One region of the Lentzea sp. NPDC054927 genome, then DNA from elsewhere that is predicted to be linked to it. Evidence: predicted binding sites of a transcription regulator. Region 1 holds the regulator's gene; the other holds the start of a gene.
The links. The regulator HspR, encoded in region 1, represses chaperone genes until heat shock. The targets are predictions, from matches to a motif close to ANNTTGAGTNNNNNNNACTCAANNT.

Region 1 (7,374 bases):
GGAAATTGATCAAAAACTTGTGGAACACTTGTTCAAGTAGTTGGTCGAGGGCCCGGAGGTTGCCGTGTTGTACCTGTATCTCGCTGCGGCGATCGTGGGAGAGATCGCCGCCACCGTGTCGTTGAAGCTGTCGGAGGGCTTCAGCAGACTGTGGCCATCCGTCGTGGTCGTCGTCGGTTACGCCATCGCCTTCACGGCGCTTTCGCGCGCGTTGAAGTTGGGTATGCCCGTGGGCGTCGCCTACGCCGTGTGGTCAGCTGTCGGCGTAGCAGCCGTTGCGATCATCGGCTGGAAGTTCCTCGGCGAGACCCTCAACCCCACGATGGTCATCGGGCTGGTCCTGATCATCGGAGGCGTGGTGACGCTCGAGCTCGGGAGGACGCACTGACCGCAGTCGTAGGCAGTCCGAAGATCGACGGCCGCAAGGCGCGTGGGGAGAAGAAGCGCCACGCGATCGTCGAGGCCACGCTGCGCGTGATCGAACGTGACGGCATCACCGGCGTGACGCATCGCAGTGTGGCCCGTGAAGCAGGCGTGCCGACGACGGCGCCGACCTACTACTTCGCGACGCTCGACGACCTGTTGATCGCCACGTTGCTGTGGGCGGCTGATGAGTCGTGCGAGGAGATGCTGCAGACGGTCGCGCGCGGTGGCAGTCCGCGTGAGATCGCGGCCATGCTGGCGAAGGCGGTCAACGAGAACCGCGCCCGCACGCTCGCGGAGTACGAGCTGTACCTGCTGGCGGGGCGGCGGCCGGAACTCAGACCCGCTGCACGCCGGTGGCTCGACCAGGCGATGGAGATCGTGCGACCGGCGGATCCGATCGCGTTCCGGGCGTTCCTCGCCGCCATCGACGGGCTGCTGATCCAGGGCCTGATCGCCGACGTTGCTCCGAACGAGGACGAGCTGGAGCCAATTGTGTCCTTCTTGATCCGCGGCCGCGACGATTCCACCGCCACGACGAGGGAACAATGAGGTCATGAAGTTCGCGCGAGAGGTGTCCGGCGTCAGCCACGGGGTGAGCCTGGGGCTGCTGGCAGCGCTTTACGTGCGCGACACCCTGGCCCTGTCCGTCGACGTCGAGCCGCACGTGCCCGGCCTGGAGCCGCCGCTGCCGGTGCAGGTGCCCGCGGGCGTCGACCGCGCCGCCGTGACCGCGGAGTGGCCGGGCTGGTGGGCCGACGCGCTGGACGCGTGCACGCGGGGCGCCGAACCTGTGACACCCGAAGACGCCGAGGCGTTGCTGACCCGGCCGGCCTGCCGGGCCGCCGTGCTCGCGATGAAGCCGGGCATCGAGCAGTTGCACCGGGTGCAGAGTCCCGCGGCGTTGCCGATAGGGGACGTCCTGCGCGGCATCGAGTCGCGGATCGGCCGGTGGGCGCAGAGCGTGGAGCTGCACATCGTCGAGGTGCCGGTCGACGGCCTGATGTGGGAACGGATCGCGCCCGCGTACGTGCTCGCCTCGACCCGGTTCCTGAACGACCCCGCGCGCACTGCTCCGGCCCTGCGCGCGGTCCTCGAAGACCTGGTCTGATCTTCCGTTCGAACCAGGTAGGGACAACCCCACCCCGCCTTCGGGGGCTGACTGCCGTGTAGCTGAGCGCCGCCACCTCTACTTTTGTGCTCATGATGAGGACGGCGCTGGTGGCGTTGCTTGCGGGGGCGGTGCTCACGGTGCTGACGGGCTGTGGCATTCGCATCATGAAGTACGAGTTCCAGGACGACCACGTCGTCGCGGAGAAGTTCACGTCGGTCAAGGTCCGCAGCGACCAGGACTCGGGGAACGTGACGATCCGGTACCAGCAGGGCCTGACCGAGACGAAGGTCCACCGCAGGGTCGAGCACAACAAGGACAACAAGCCCTCGGGTGTCGCGCACCGCATCGAGGGCAGCACGCTGGTGCTGGACGGCTGCGGCAACGACTGCGAGATCAACTACGAGGTCGTGGTCCCGTCAGCGGACATCACGGTGGTCGGTGACATCGGCTCGGGTGACGCGACCGTCGAGGGGCTGACCTCCGTCGACATCAGGACCGGCTCCGGCAGGGTCATCGCCCGCGACATCGCGGGGGACGTCAAGGTGAAGACCGGATCCGGTGATTTCGAGGGTGCCAGGATCGGTGGCGCCGTCACGGCCGACATGGGGTCCGGGCGGATCCAGCTGGACGCGATCAAGGGCAAGGCGCTGCTCGACACCGGTTCCGGGGACATCAACGGCACCTCGATGGCAAGCGAGGTGATCGCGAAGGCCGACTCCGGGCGAATCGAACTGATGTTGTCGGCGGCGAACTCCGTGCGGGCCGTCACCGGGTCCGGCGACATCACCGTCCGGGTGCCGGGTGGTCCGTTCAAGATCGCCGGTTCGTCGGGCAGCGGTGAGCGCGCGATCCACGTGCCGACCGATCCTGGTGCGTCGCTCGAGCTCAACCTCAACGCCGGCTCTGGGGACGTCCAGGTGTTCGCGGCTTAGGCCAGGGGGAATGTGTCGAGGGCCACTCCACAAGGGGTGGTCCTCTTCGCGTTGTGAGGGAACAACCAGACTTTCCCGGCCGTTAGGTCAGTCAGAAAGCTTGAGTCGGGTAGGCTCAAGGTTGGGCGAGATGGCAAACTTGAGCCAGCAACGCTCAACAAGTACTAGCGGAAGGAACTCCAATGGCGCGTGCAGTCGGCATCGACTTGGGGACGACCAACTCCGTCGTCGCCGTTCTCGAGGGCGGTGAGCCGACGGTCATCGCCAACTCGGAGGGCTCGAGGACGACCCCGTCCATCGTCGCGTTCGCCAAGAACGGCGAGGTCCTCGTGGGTCAGCCCGCGAAGAACCAGGCCGTCACCAACGTCGATCGCACCATTCGCTCGGTCAAGCGCCACATCGGCACGAACTGGCAGACCGACGAGATCGACGGCAAGAAGTACACCTCGCAGGAGATCAGCGCGCGCGTGCTGATGAAGCTCAAGCGCGACGCCGAGGCGTACCTGGGCGAGGAGATCACGGACGCCGTGATCACCGTCCCCGCCTACTTCGAGGACGCGCAGCGCCAGGCCACCAAGGAGGCCGGCCAGATCGCGGGCCTCAACGTGCTCCGCATCGTCAACGAGCCCACCTCGGCCGCTCTGGCCTACGGCCTCGACAAGGGCGAGAAGGAGCAGACCATCCTGGTCTTCGACCTCGGTGGCGGCACGTTCGACGTCTCGCTGCTCGAGCTCGGTGACGGCGTCGTCGAGGTCCGCGCGACCTCCGGTGACAACCACCTCGGTGGCGACGACTGGGACCAGCGCGTCGTCGACTGGCTGGTCGAGCGCTTCAAGTCGGCCAACGGCATCGACCTGACCAAGGACAAGATGGCCCTTCAGCGCATCCGCGAGGCTGCGGAGAAGGCCAAGATCGAGCTGTCGAGCTCCTCGCAGGCGTCGATCAACCTGCCGTACATCACCGTCGACGGTGACAAGAACCCGCTGTTCCTCGACGAGACGCTGTCTCGCGCCGAGTTCCAGCGCATCACGAACGACCTGCTCGAGCGCACCCGCGCGCCGTTCAACAACGTGATCAAGGACGCCGGCGTCTCCGTCGGCGACATCGACCACGTCGTGCTCGTCGGTGGCTCGACCCGCATGCCCGCCGTCGCGGAGCTCGTGAAGGAGCTGACCGGCGGCCGCGAGCCCAACAAGGGCGTGAACCCGGACGAGGTCGTCGCCGTCGGCGCCGCCCTGCAGGCCGGTGTCCTCAAGGGTGAGGTCAAGGACGTCCTGCTGCTCGACGTCACCCCGCTGTCCCTCGGCATCGAGACCAAGGGCGGCATCATGACCAAGCTGATCGAGCGCAACACCACGATCCCGACCAAGCGCTCCGAGACCTTCACGACGGCCGACGACAGCCAGCCGTCCGTGCAGATCCAGGTCTTCCAGGGCGAGCGCGAGATCGCGGCGCACAACAAGAAGCTCGGCATGTTCGAGCTGACCGGTCTGCCCCCGGCCCCGCGTGGCGTGCCGCAGATCGAGGTCACCTTCGACATCGACGCGAACGGCATCGTCCACGTGTCGGCGAAGGACCTCGGCACCGGCAAGGAGCAGTCGATGACGATCACCGGTGGCTCCGCGCTGCCGAAGGACGACATCGACCGCATGGTCAAGGACGCCGAGGCGCACGCCGAGGAGGACAAGCGCCGCCGCGAGGAGGCCGAGGTCCGCAACCAGGCCGAGACGCTGGTCTACCAGACGGAGAAGGTCGTCAAGGAGAACGACGACAAGCTCCCGGCCGAGATCAAGGACAAGGTCAACGCCGCGATCGCCGAGGCGAACGAGGCGCTCAAGGGCACCGACATCAACGCCATCAAGACGGCGGTCGAGAAGCTCGCGACCGAGTCCCAGGCGATCGGCCAGGCCATCTACGCCAACGCGCCAGGCGCGCCCGGCGCCGAGGCCCCTGGTGCTGACGCGCCGGGTGCCGCGGGTGCCGGTGCCGGTGCGAAGGACGGCCAGGACGACGTCGTCGACGCCGAGATCGTGGACGAGGACGAGAAGAAGTGACCGAGCCGAGGCATGCCGCCCCTGACGAGGAGCAGCCTCAGGTAGTCGTGAACGACCGGCGCCGGATCGACCCCGAAACGGGTGAGGTCCGGGCGCCGGCCCACGCTACCGAGGAAGGCACTGCTCCGGCTGTTGCTGATGAACCCCTGGTCGCCGAGGTCGTGGACGAGGTGGCCGCCGAGCTGAAGACCCAGCTCGACGAGCGCACCGCCGACCTCCAGCGGCTCTCTGCCGACTACGCGAACTACCGCAAGCGGGTGGAACGCGACCGCGAGGCAGTGATCAACAACGCGAAGGCGTCCGTGGCCGGCGAGCTGCTCTCGGTGCTGGACGACGTCGAACGGGCCGCCGCACACGGCGACCTGACCGGCGCGTTCAAGGCCGTGGCGGACAAGCTCGTGTCCACCCTGTCGAAGACCGGCCTGGAGCCGTTCGCGCACGAGGGCGAGGCGTTCGACCCGTCGGTGCACGAGGCCGTGCAGCACAACACGTCCCCGGACGTCGACGGACCGACGGTCACCGCCGTCCTGCGCCGCGGCTACCGGTTCGGCGACAAGCTCGTCCGCCCCGCGCTCGTCGCGGTGACGGACTACGAGCCTGCCGCCGCACCGCAGGCCGAAGAGATCTGACGAAAGGAGGAGACATCCGGTGAGTGCTAGGGACTGGATCGAGAAGGACTTCTACCGCGAGCTGGGTGTCTCCTCCGACGCGTCGGCGGACGAGATCAAGAAGTCGTACCGCAAGCTCGCTCGCGAGCTGCACCCCGACGCGAACCCCGGCGACGCCAAGGCCGAGGCCCGGTTCAAGTCGGTCTCCGAGGCCTACGGCGTGCTGTCGGACCCGGCCAAGCGCAAGCAGTACGACGAGGCGCGCCGCCTGTTCGCGGGCGGCGGTGGCTTCCCCGGTGGGTTCGGCGGCGGGGCCGGCGGCTTCGACGTCAACGACCTGTTCGGCCGCGCCGCGCAGAGCACCGGTGGCGGCGGGCTGGGCGACCTGCTCGGTGGCCTGTTCAACCGGCGTGGCGGCGGTACGGCCGGTTCGCCCACGCGCCCGCGCCGTGGCGAGGACGTCGAGACCGACGTCCGCATCGACTTCACCGAGGCGGTCAAGGGAGCGACGGTGCCGTTGCGCCTGTCGTCCCCCGCCGCCTGCACGACGTGTGGCGGCTCGGGCGCCAAGCCTGGCACCACGCCGCACGTCTGTGCGACCTGTTCGGGTTCCGGCCTCGTCACGCGGTCACAGGGCGCGTTCGCCTTCAGCGAGCCGTGCCGCGACTGCCGCGGCACCGGCCGGATCATCGACGACCCGTGCCCCGAGTGCGGTGGCGACGGCGTCAGCACCCGGACCCGCACGCTGACCGTGCGCATCCCGTCCGGCGTTGACGACGGCCAACGGATACGCCTTGCGGGACAAGGAGAACCGGGCCGCAACGGTGGACCTTCGGGCGACCTGTTCGTGCGCGTGCACGTCAACCCGCACAGCGTGTTCGGCCGCAAGGGCAACGACCTCACGCTCACGGCACCGATGACGTTCTCCGAGCTGGCGCTGGGAGCGACGTTGACCGTGCCGACGCTGGACGGCAAGGTGACCTTGAAGGTGCCTGCGGGAACCGCCTCCGGGCGAGTGCTGCGGGCTCGGGGCAAGGGGATCACGAAGCGGGACGGGACCGCGGGCGATCTCCTGATCACCCTGGAGGTCGCCGTGCCGAACAACCTGTCGTCCGAGGCCCGCAAGGCGCTCGAGGCGTATGCGGACGTCACCGGTGACCATGACCCGCGTGGAGATTTGAACGCGCTGCTTGAAGGGCGGTGAGTTCGGTGGGTTTTCCGTTCCCTCCCGGGACTGATGAGGACACGCCGTTCTTCGTGATCTCGGTGGCGGCTCAGCTGTCCGGGCTGCATGCCCAGACGCTGCGGTCCTACGACCGGATGGGGCTGGTTTCCCCTGGGCGGACTTCCGGCGGTGGGCGGCGGTACTCGATGCGGGACATCGTGCTGCTGCGCGAGGTTCAACGGCTCTCGCAGGACGAGGGCGTGAACCTGGCCGGGATCAAGCGGATCATCGACCTGGAGAACCAGGTGGATGCGTTGCGGGCTCAGGTTGCCGAGTTGACGGCGGAGTTGGCGAACGCGTTGGCGGCTGCGGATTCTGCTGCTGCGGCTGTGCATGCTTCTTATCGGCGGGATCTGGTGCCTGTTCGGCAGGAGACCGCGTTGGTGGTGTGGAAGCCGAAGCCTCGCAAGTGATTGAGCGTCTGTATGAGTTGTTCGCAGCGCCACGTCCGCGAGTGGTCGAGTTCTGCGATCACTGCGTGGAGCCTGCGGATGTTGTGCCTTTCACTGCCGTGGCGTTGCGGGAGTTGACTGCTGGGCAGGTTGAGAAGTACTGGTTGCGGTCGGGAACGATTGGTGATGAGGGCTTCAGGCGCTACCTGCTGCCGCGAGTGCTGGAGTTGATCGCAGTCGGTTCGCTTGATGCGGACTTTTTCTGGCTGCGGTTGGCGGTCGAGGCCCATGCGGAGGGCGACTCGCGGGAGCAGGCGGTCATCCAGGATTACTTCCTGGCGGTACCGCATGCGTTGGCGGCGCTTGTCGGGGACGTTGTGGGTAGCAAGGATGCTGACGGGGCGTTGGTCGCGTGGCTGCGCGGGGTGGAACCTCTTGCTGCGCTCGAGGAAGCTGCGCTGGGTGGGCCTGACCCTGACGGCAGGATTTCTGAAGCTCATACGGCGCTGGAAGTTTGGCGTTGATGCGGTGGTTGGGTTGGGTGCGTTGGTTCCGGTTTAGGGATTTCGGGGCTCCGCCCCGGACCCCGCCAATCTGATCAAGGACCTGCCCGCGCCACACGCGGG
Region 2 (7,374 bases), on a different contig from region 1:
CCGCCCGTGAAACCGCACCTGATCTGGATGCGACCGTCGAACACGCCCACTCGTTCGGTTTTGCCCCAGCACAACCAGGGCACTTCCCCGCCGTTGCGGTCCAGCGGGTAACCCATCATCGTGATGTTCACGTCGCGCGGATAGTTCCAGCGCGTTCCGTTACCACCGACCTCGTCGTTCAACTTGCGACCGGACGCGTTGTTGCCGGTGACCGCGATACCCATGTCGTAGGCGAAGTCGCTGTTGTTGATCCAGCCGTTCTTGGAACTGAGATACGTCGCGGCGAAACTGCCGTGCGGCCGGCTGCCGTTGAAGTAGTACGGCACGAAGACGAAGTCGGTCGCGAAACCGCCGCCCTTGCCGCCATGCACGCAGTGGCCGGCGGTGAGCACGAGCCGCCGCTTGGGGCTGCCGATCGAGGCACCGGAGCAGTGCCACAACCGGGTGTCGTTGGGCTTGTGGAAGAACACCTTGCCCATGGCCCGCGACGCGTTCACGGCCTGGATGCCGATGTCCTGAACGCCGTAGTCCTGCTGCTTCACCGTCGGCGCTTCCGGCTTGATCTCGCCCGCGGGCCCGGTCGGCGCGGGTTTCCGCGTCGACGTGACCGTGTCGGCAGGCAGATCGGCCGGAATAGACGCTTTCATTCTTTCCGGCGTCCAATAGTCGAGAACGGATCTCTCCGCCTCTGCCGAGTTCACGGTGCGCCCGTCCGCCGAACGGGCTACCGATAACGCGTTTCCGTCGGGATCGCTCCCGGCAGCGGCGACGCCGCTGACCAACGTGGTGGTGGTGATGACTGTCGCGAACAACGCGGCTAAACGTTTGCCTACCACAAATATCCCCCTCCAGGATGACCTTGTGGTGCAACCGATGAATCAAGGGGTCGGCAAACGGAGCAGGGCAGCAAAAGCGAGCGCCACTCATGCGGCGAGTGGCACGCTCATTGATGCCCCGTGTGTCAGCTCCCCGTCCCCCCGAAAATCTGACCACCGAAGACTAGGGCCGTGCCCAAGGCGAGGCAATCGACCGATGGGCGGCCCACCAGACGTCGCAGGAATGCCCGAACGGCCCATTTTTCGTGCCCCGCCGATCCGCGCTATGCCATGCGGGTGCGCCACACCGCTAGCGAGGGCCGACCTCAACGGATGGAGATCGATTGGATGGCGTCCGAGTGAACTTCCGCGACGGATGCTTCTGATCGCGCGATCATGGGCACATGGAGTACGACCGCTACTGCGACCTGACCATGCGCGGAGGCACGACCAGCGGCGTCGTGTATCCGCTCGCCGTCGCGTCGCTGGCGCGCCACTACGAGTTCAAGCAGATCGGTGGCGCGTCGGCGGGGGCGATCGCCGCGGGGTTCACGGCCGCCGCCGAGCGCGGTCGTGCGTCCGGCGGCTTCGAGAAGCTCACCAAGCTGATCGACTGGTTCACCTCCGGCACCGGTGCGGACAGGTGGCGGCTCGCGCAGTTGTTCCAGCCCAACGAGAAAACCCGCGCGATGTACCGGATCGCGGTCGCGTCCATGCAGAAGCAGGAGACGACGGGTCGCAGCGCGATCTCGTGCATGTTCTTCGCGTTGCTGGGTGCCATCGGCCTGCGGGCGAAGTCGGTGCTGGCGCTGATGACGTTGCTGTGGCTGGGCGGGCCGGTGCTTTACTCGGCGTGGCTGGCGCCGGCGGCGTATCCGGGCTGGCTCGCGACGCTGGTGGTGGTGCTCGCACTCGCCTGCGTGGTGATGGTGCTGTGGCCGTTGCGGTCGAGTCTGCCCTGGCCCGCGTGGGTGTTCGCAGCGGTGCCGCTCGTGCTCGGGCTGGCGTTCTCACGGCACTACGCGACGGCCGCGATCGTTTTGCTGGTGTGGCTGGTGTTGTCGCTCGCGGCGGTCAGCGCGCTGTTCGTCACCTACGGGTACGCGATGCAGAAGTTCCTGAAGCACAACGCGCGGTCCATCCACTTCGGACTCGTGCCGGGTACCGGTGACTTCACTCCGTCGTGGCTCGACCGGCTGGCGGGCATGCCGAAGTCCACGGGTGTGCCGCCGCTGGCCGACTGGATCGCGGACCAGCTCGACTCGCTGGCCGGGACCGAGCACGCGCTGACGTTCGGCGACCTCGGCGAGATCAACCTGGTGCTGATGACGACCGATCTGTCCCAGGGGCGGCCGTACCGGTTGCCGTTCAAGGAGAGCTGGCAGTACTGCGAGGAGTGCCTCGGGTACGTGCTGCCGCGCCGGGTGGTCGAGCAGATGAACGGGCCCGAGACCACGGCCAAGTGCCCTCAGCACGAGTACATGCCGTTGCGGGACCTGCCATCGCGCGACCGGCTGCCGGTCGTGCTGGCGGTGCGGATGTCGCTGTCGTTCCCCGGCCTGATCGCCGCGGTGCCGCTGTGCCGGGACGGGCGCGTGCACTGGTTCTCCGACGGCGGCATCACCAGCAACTTCCCGATCCACTTCTTCGACTCGCTGCTGCCGCGGTGGCCCACGTTCGGCCTGAGCCTGCAGTCCTACCCGAACGGCGACACAGCCGAGGTGTGGCTGCCGGAGCAGGACGCGTCGACGTCCGGCACCCCTTACAAGACACTGGGTTCCGTGCCGGGCTTCCTGGTGTCCATTCTGGACACCTTCCTGGACTGGCGCGACACCATGCAGTCCGCGCTGCCCGGCTACCGCGGCCGCATCGCGCACGTGCGGCAGGCCGGCGACGAGGGCGGCACGAACCTGTTCATGCCGCCTGCCACGATCCAGCGCCTGGCGTTGCGCGGTCAGAAGGCCGGCGACCTGCTGCGCGAACGGTTCGAGCAGCAGCGCAACACCGACCGCTACCGCTGGATCCGGCTGCGCATGGCCGTGCGCGAGTACCAGGAGCTCGGCCTGCAGGCCGCGGACCGCGACGCGATGTACGAGGAGCTGCTCGCCCGGTTCGAGATCCCCGAGGAGCTGCACGAGTGGTTCCGCACCCCGCCGGCCGACGGTGATCCGGACCGCGCCGGGATCGAGATCGCGTTGGACGAGGTCGGGCGGCTGAAGGACGCCGGGCCGTTCGACGGGGCGCCGCCGGTGGATCCGGATCTGCGGCTGACGCCACCCGAGTAGACGCGCTAGCCTGTGGTCATGACGCGATTTAGCCACCCCCGACCCGCGGCGGTGGCGCGCGCCTAAAACCTTCCCGTTGGTCGGGGGACTCCGCATCCCACTCAGGCCAAGCAGAACGGGAAGTCCCATGTACCGCACCGATGAACTCGTGCACGCCCTGAACATCCGTGATCTCACCGATCCCGCGCAGGGCCCGCACGCGATGCAGCTGCTGATCGCCGACCTCAAGGCGGCCGTCGACAACGCTTTGGAAGTCCGCCACCACCCGCTCGTCCCGGTGGAGCACAACTACGAGCATCTCGGTTATCCGACGGACGCGATCACCAGGGAAGCCCGCTACACCAGGTACGTCAGCGAGACGTGCATGCTGCGCAGCCACACCACGGCGATGATCCCGCCGGCGTTGCGGGTAGCGAGCCCGGACGTGACGCTGCTGTGCCCCGGACTCGTCTACCGCCGTGACACGGTCGACCGCCTGCACACCGGCACGCCGCACCAGCTGGACGTCTGGCGGATCTCCCGGCAACCTGAACAACTGAGCGGCCTCATCGACACGGTCGTCACGACGTTGTTGCCCGGCAAGCGATACCGCACGATCGACGCGCAACACCCGTACACCACGCACGGCAAGCAGATCGACGTGTGGGACGACGGCGAGTGGGTGGAGATCGGCGAGTGCGGACGGGCCGCACGGCACGTCCTCAAAGACCATCCGCACGGTCTCGCGATGGGTCTAGGCCTGGACCGGATCCTCATGCTGCGCAAGGGAATCCCGGACATCCGCCTGCTGCGCAACAACGACCAACGCATCGCGACGCAGATGCTGGACCTCGACGAGTACCGGCCGATCTCCCGGCACCCGGCCGCCATCAGGGACATCTCGATCATGGCCGGCCTCGACGAGGACATCGAGACGCTGGGCGATCAGATCCGCGCGCTCGTGCCGGAGGACGTGATCGAGGAGATCACGATCCTGAGCGAGACCCCGGCCGAACAACTGCCGGCGCACGTCCAGGAACGGCTGGAAGCGAGGCCTGGCCAGAAGAACGTGCTCATCCGCGTGACGATGAGGGCGCCGGAGCGCACCCTCACCGACCTCGAGACGAACGGGATCCGCGACCGCCTGCTTCAGGGCTTGCGGGCGACGGCGCCGTAGATGCCGGTGTGGCTGTCCTCGAAGGAGTCCGGGCGCCAGTCGTTGACCACGACCACGCCCGGCTCCAGCATCTCCATGCCGTCGAAGAACCGGGCGACCTCGGCGTGCGTGCGCATCGTGAGCTTGTTGTCCGAGCTGCTGTAGATCTTGGCGATCTCGGCGGCCTCCGCGCGTTCCTGTGCGCTGAGGGTGTCCCAGGTGGCGTGGGTGATGGCCAGGTACGACCCGCTGGGCAGCTCCGACATGTACTCGGCGACGGCCTCGTACGGGCTGTCGCTGTCCGGGACGAAGTGCAGCGCCGCGATGATCAGCACGCCGATCGGCCGGGAGAAGTCGAGGATCTCGCGGGCGCCGGCCATGACCGCGGAGGTCGCGCGCAGGTCGGCGAGAATCGCGCTGGCGTTCGGGTTGTCGGCGAGCAGGGCGTTGCTGTGCGAGACCGCGACGGGCTCGAAGTCGACGTAGACCACGCGGGCGTCCGGGTTGTCGTGCTGGGCGATCTCGTGGACGTTGCCCACGGTCGGAATGCCCGAACCCAGGTCGAGGAACTGGTCGACGCCCTGGGACGCGAGGTGGCGGACCACCCGGCGCAGGAACGAGCGGTTCGCCTGCGCGCTCTGGGCGACGCCGGGGAAGATCTGCTCCACCTGCTTGGCGGCGGCGCGGTCGGCCTCGAAGTTGTGCGAGCCGCCCAGGTAGTAGTCGTACATCCGCGCCACGCTCGGGCGGGTGACGTCGACCGTGGACGGGACCCACTTCAGCTCTTCCATCACGCGCGCATCCTCGCTCGTCGCCGCACGGGTGTCCACCGTCGCGCACCCGAACCGATGTCGCTCGCCGATACGTCACCCGTTACGACGACATCCCTCAGCCCGCGCGCCCGCCCACTCCGGCGGGTGGCCGCCGATCGTCCCGAGCGGGCGTCAGGTCGGAACCAGTGAGGTCGCCGCCATCGGCGCGGTCGGCACGCGGACCGATCTCGCTCGCCAGAAGCCAGCTGGCGGGTGCCCCACCGCACGCCCTGACGCGTCGCACGTCCCGCGCGCGCCCCGGAGCGAACCCTCGCCGGCCGCCCGGACGTCCCGAGCGGGCGTACCGTCGAAGAAGGCGACGCCCTGCCCGTCCGACGCAGGCCGATTTCGCTGGTCAGCCACCCGTCAGAGCTTGCTCGCTGACAGCGAACACCTCAGGGGAACACCACCCGGCTCCAGATGGTTGAGCGGTATAGACTCAACTTTGGAGGATGATGTGATGGGCGAGACGCTGGCCCTGCCGGTACTGCCGCTGGACGACGTCGTGGTGCTGCCCGGCATGGTCGTGCCGATCCGCATCTCCGGTGCGGACGCGAGCGCCGAGGCCCGCGCGGCCGTCGACGCGGCCACGACCGCGGCGAATCATCAAGTGCTGCTCGTTCCACGTCTGGACGGGAAGTACGCGGCCGTGGGAACACTGGCCGAGATCGAACAGGTGGGCCGCCTGCCGGGCGGTGAGCGCGCTGCCGTCGTGCGCGGCACCAAGCGCGTGCGCATCGGCACGGGCACCACGGGGCCGGGCGCGGCGCTGTGGGTCGAGGCCACGATCGCGGACGAGTCCCCGATCACCGAGCGGACGCGGGAGCTCGCGAAGCAGTACCGCGCGCTCGTGACGAACATCCTGCAGACGCGTGGCGCGTGGCAGATGGTCGACTCGGTCCAGCAGATCGACGACCCGTCGGCGCTGGCCGACCTCGCGGGCTACGCGTCGTACCTCGACGAGAAGCAGAAGGTCTGGCTGCTGGAGACGAGTGACGTCACCGAGCGGCTGGAGAAGCTGGTCGAGTGGGGTCAGGCGCACCTGACCGAGCTGGACGTCAACGAGACGATCGCCAAGGATGTCAAGGAAGGCGTCGAGAAGCAGCAGCGGGAGTTCCTGCTGCGCCAGCAGATGGCCGCGATCCGCAAGGAGCTGGCGGAGCTCGACGGCAAGCCCGCCACCGAGCAGGAGGACTACCGGGCCCGCGTCGAGGCCGCCGAGTTGCCGGAGAAGGTCCTCAAGGCCGCGCTGGCCGAGGTCGACAAGCTGGAGCGCACCTCCGAGCAGTCGCCGGAGGTGGGCTGGATCCGGACGTGGCTCGACACCGTTCTCGAGATTCCGTGGAACGAACGGACCGAGGACTCCTACGACATCAAGGCCGCGCGCGAGATCCTCGACGCGGACCACGCCGGCCTGGACGACGTGAAGCAGCGCATCACCGAGTACCTGGCCGTGCGCAAGCGTCGTGCCGACCGCGGCATGGGCGTCGTCGGCGGACGTCGTTCCGGCGCCGTGCTGGCTCTGACGGGCCCTCCCGGCGTGGGCAAGACCTCGCTCGGCGAGTCCGTGGCACGGGCAATGGGCCGCAAGTTCGTTCGCGTGGCCCTCGGTGGCGTGCGGGACGAGGCCGAGATCCGCGGCCACCGCCGCACGTACGTCGGCGCGCTGCCGGGCCGGATCGTCCGCGCGATCAGCGAGGCCGGGTCGATGAACCCCGTCGTGCTGCTCGACGAGATCGACAAGGTCGGCTCCGACTACCGCGGCGACCCCACGGCGGCGTTGCTCGAGGTGCTGGACCCGGCGCAGAACCACACGTTCCGCGACCACTACCTGGAGGTCGAGCTCGACCTCTCGGACGTCGTGTTCCTCGCGACCGCGAACGTGCTGGAGTCGATCCCGGCGCCGCTGCTCGACCGCATGGAACTCGTGCAGCTCGACGGCTACACCGAGGACGAGAAGGTCACGATCGCCAGCGGGCACCTGCTGCCGCGCCAGATCGAACGCGCCGGCCTCACCCCTGAGGACGTCACGTTCGACAAGGCCGCGCTGCACCAGCTCGCGGGCGAGTACACGCGGGAAGCCGGTGTGCGGCAACTGGAACGGGCCCTCTCGCGGGTCCTGCGCAAGGTGACCGCGAAGGTGGCCCTGGGCGAGGAGGAACTGCCGATCACGGTCGACCAGCCGTCGCTGAAGTCGTACCTGGGCAGCCCGAAGAACACGCCCGAGTCGGCCGAGCGCACCTCGGTCCCCGGCGTGGCAACGGGTCTGGCCGTCACGGGCGTCGGCGGTGACGTGCTGTTCATCGAGGCCTCGCTGGCACCCAAGG

Region 2: the regulator HspR is predicted to act here: its motif matches at 5,469-5,493, upstream of lon (endopeptidase La).

The regions. Positions count from the first base shown of each region.
Region 1 covers NZ_JBSGXZ010000037.1:91,263-98,636, forward strand. Annotated here, with positions in the region: gene ACWGE0_RS35020 (DMT family transporter) at 65-388, shown strand; gene ACWGE0_RS35025 (TetR/AcrR family transcriptional regulator) at 385-975, shown strand; gene ACWGE0_RS35030 (hypothetical protein) at 980-1,534, shown strand; gene ACWGE0_RS35035 (DUF4097 family beta strand repeat-containing protein) at 1,627-2,469, shown strand; gene dnaK (molecular chaperone DnaK) at 2,652-4,523, shown strand; gene grpE (nucleotide exchange factor GrpE) at 4,520-5,152, shown strand; gene dnaJ (molecular chaperone DnaJ) at 5,172-6,335, shown strand; gene ACWGE0_RS35055 (heat shock protein transcriptional repressor HspR) at 6,341-6,769, shown strand; gene ACWGE0_RS35060 (hypothetical protein) at 6,745-7,272, shown strand.
Region 2 covers NZ_JBSGXZ010000010.1:165,598-172,971, reverse strand. Annotated here, with positions in the region: gene ACWGE0_RS18185 (trypsin-like serine peptidase) at 1-647, opposite strand, end outside; gene ACWGE0_RS18180 (patatin) at 1,220-3,100, shown strand; gene srmL (PheS-related mystery ligase SrmL) at 3,228-4,256, shown strand; gene ACWGE0_RS18170 (SAM-dependent methyltransferase) at 4,229-5,026, opposite strand; gene lon (endopeptidase La) at 5,508-7,374, shown strand, end outside.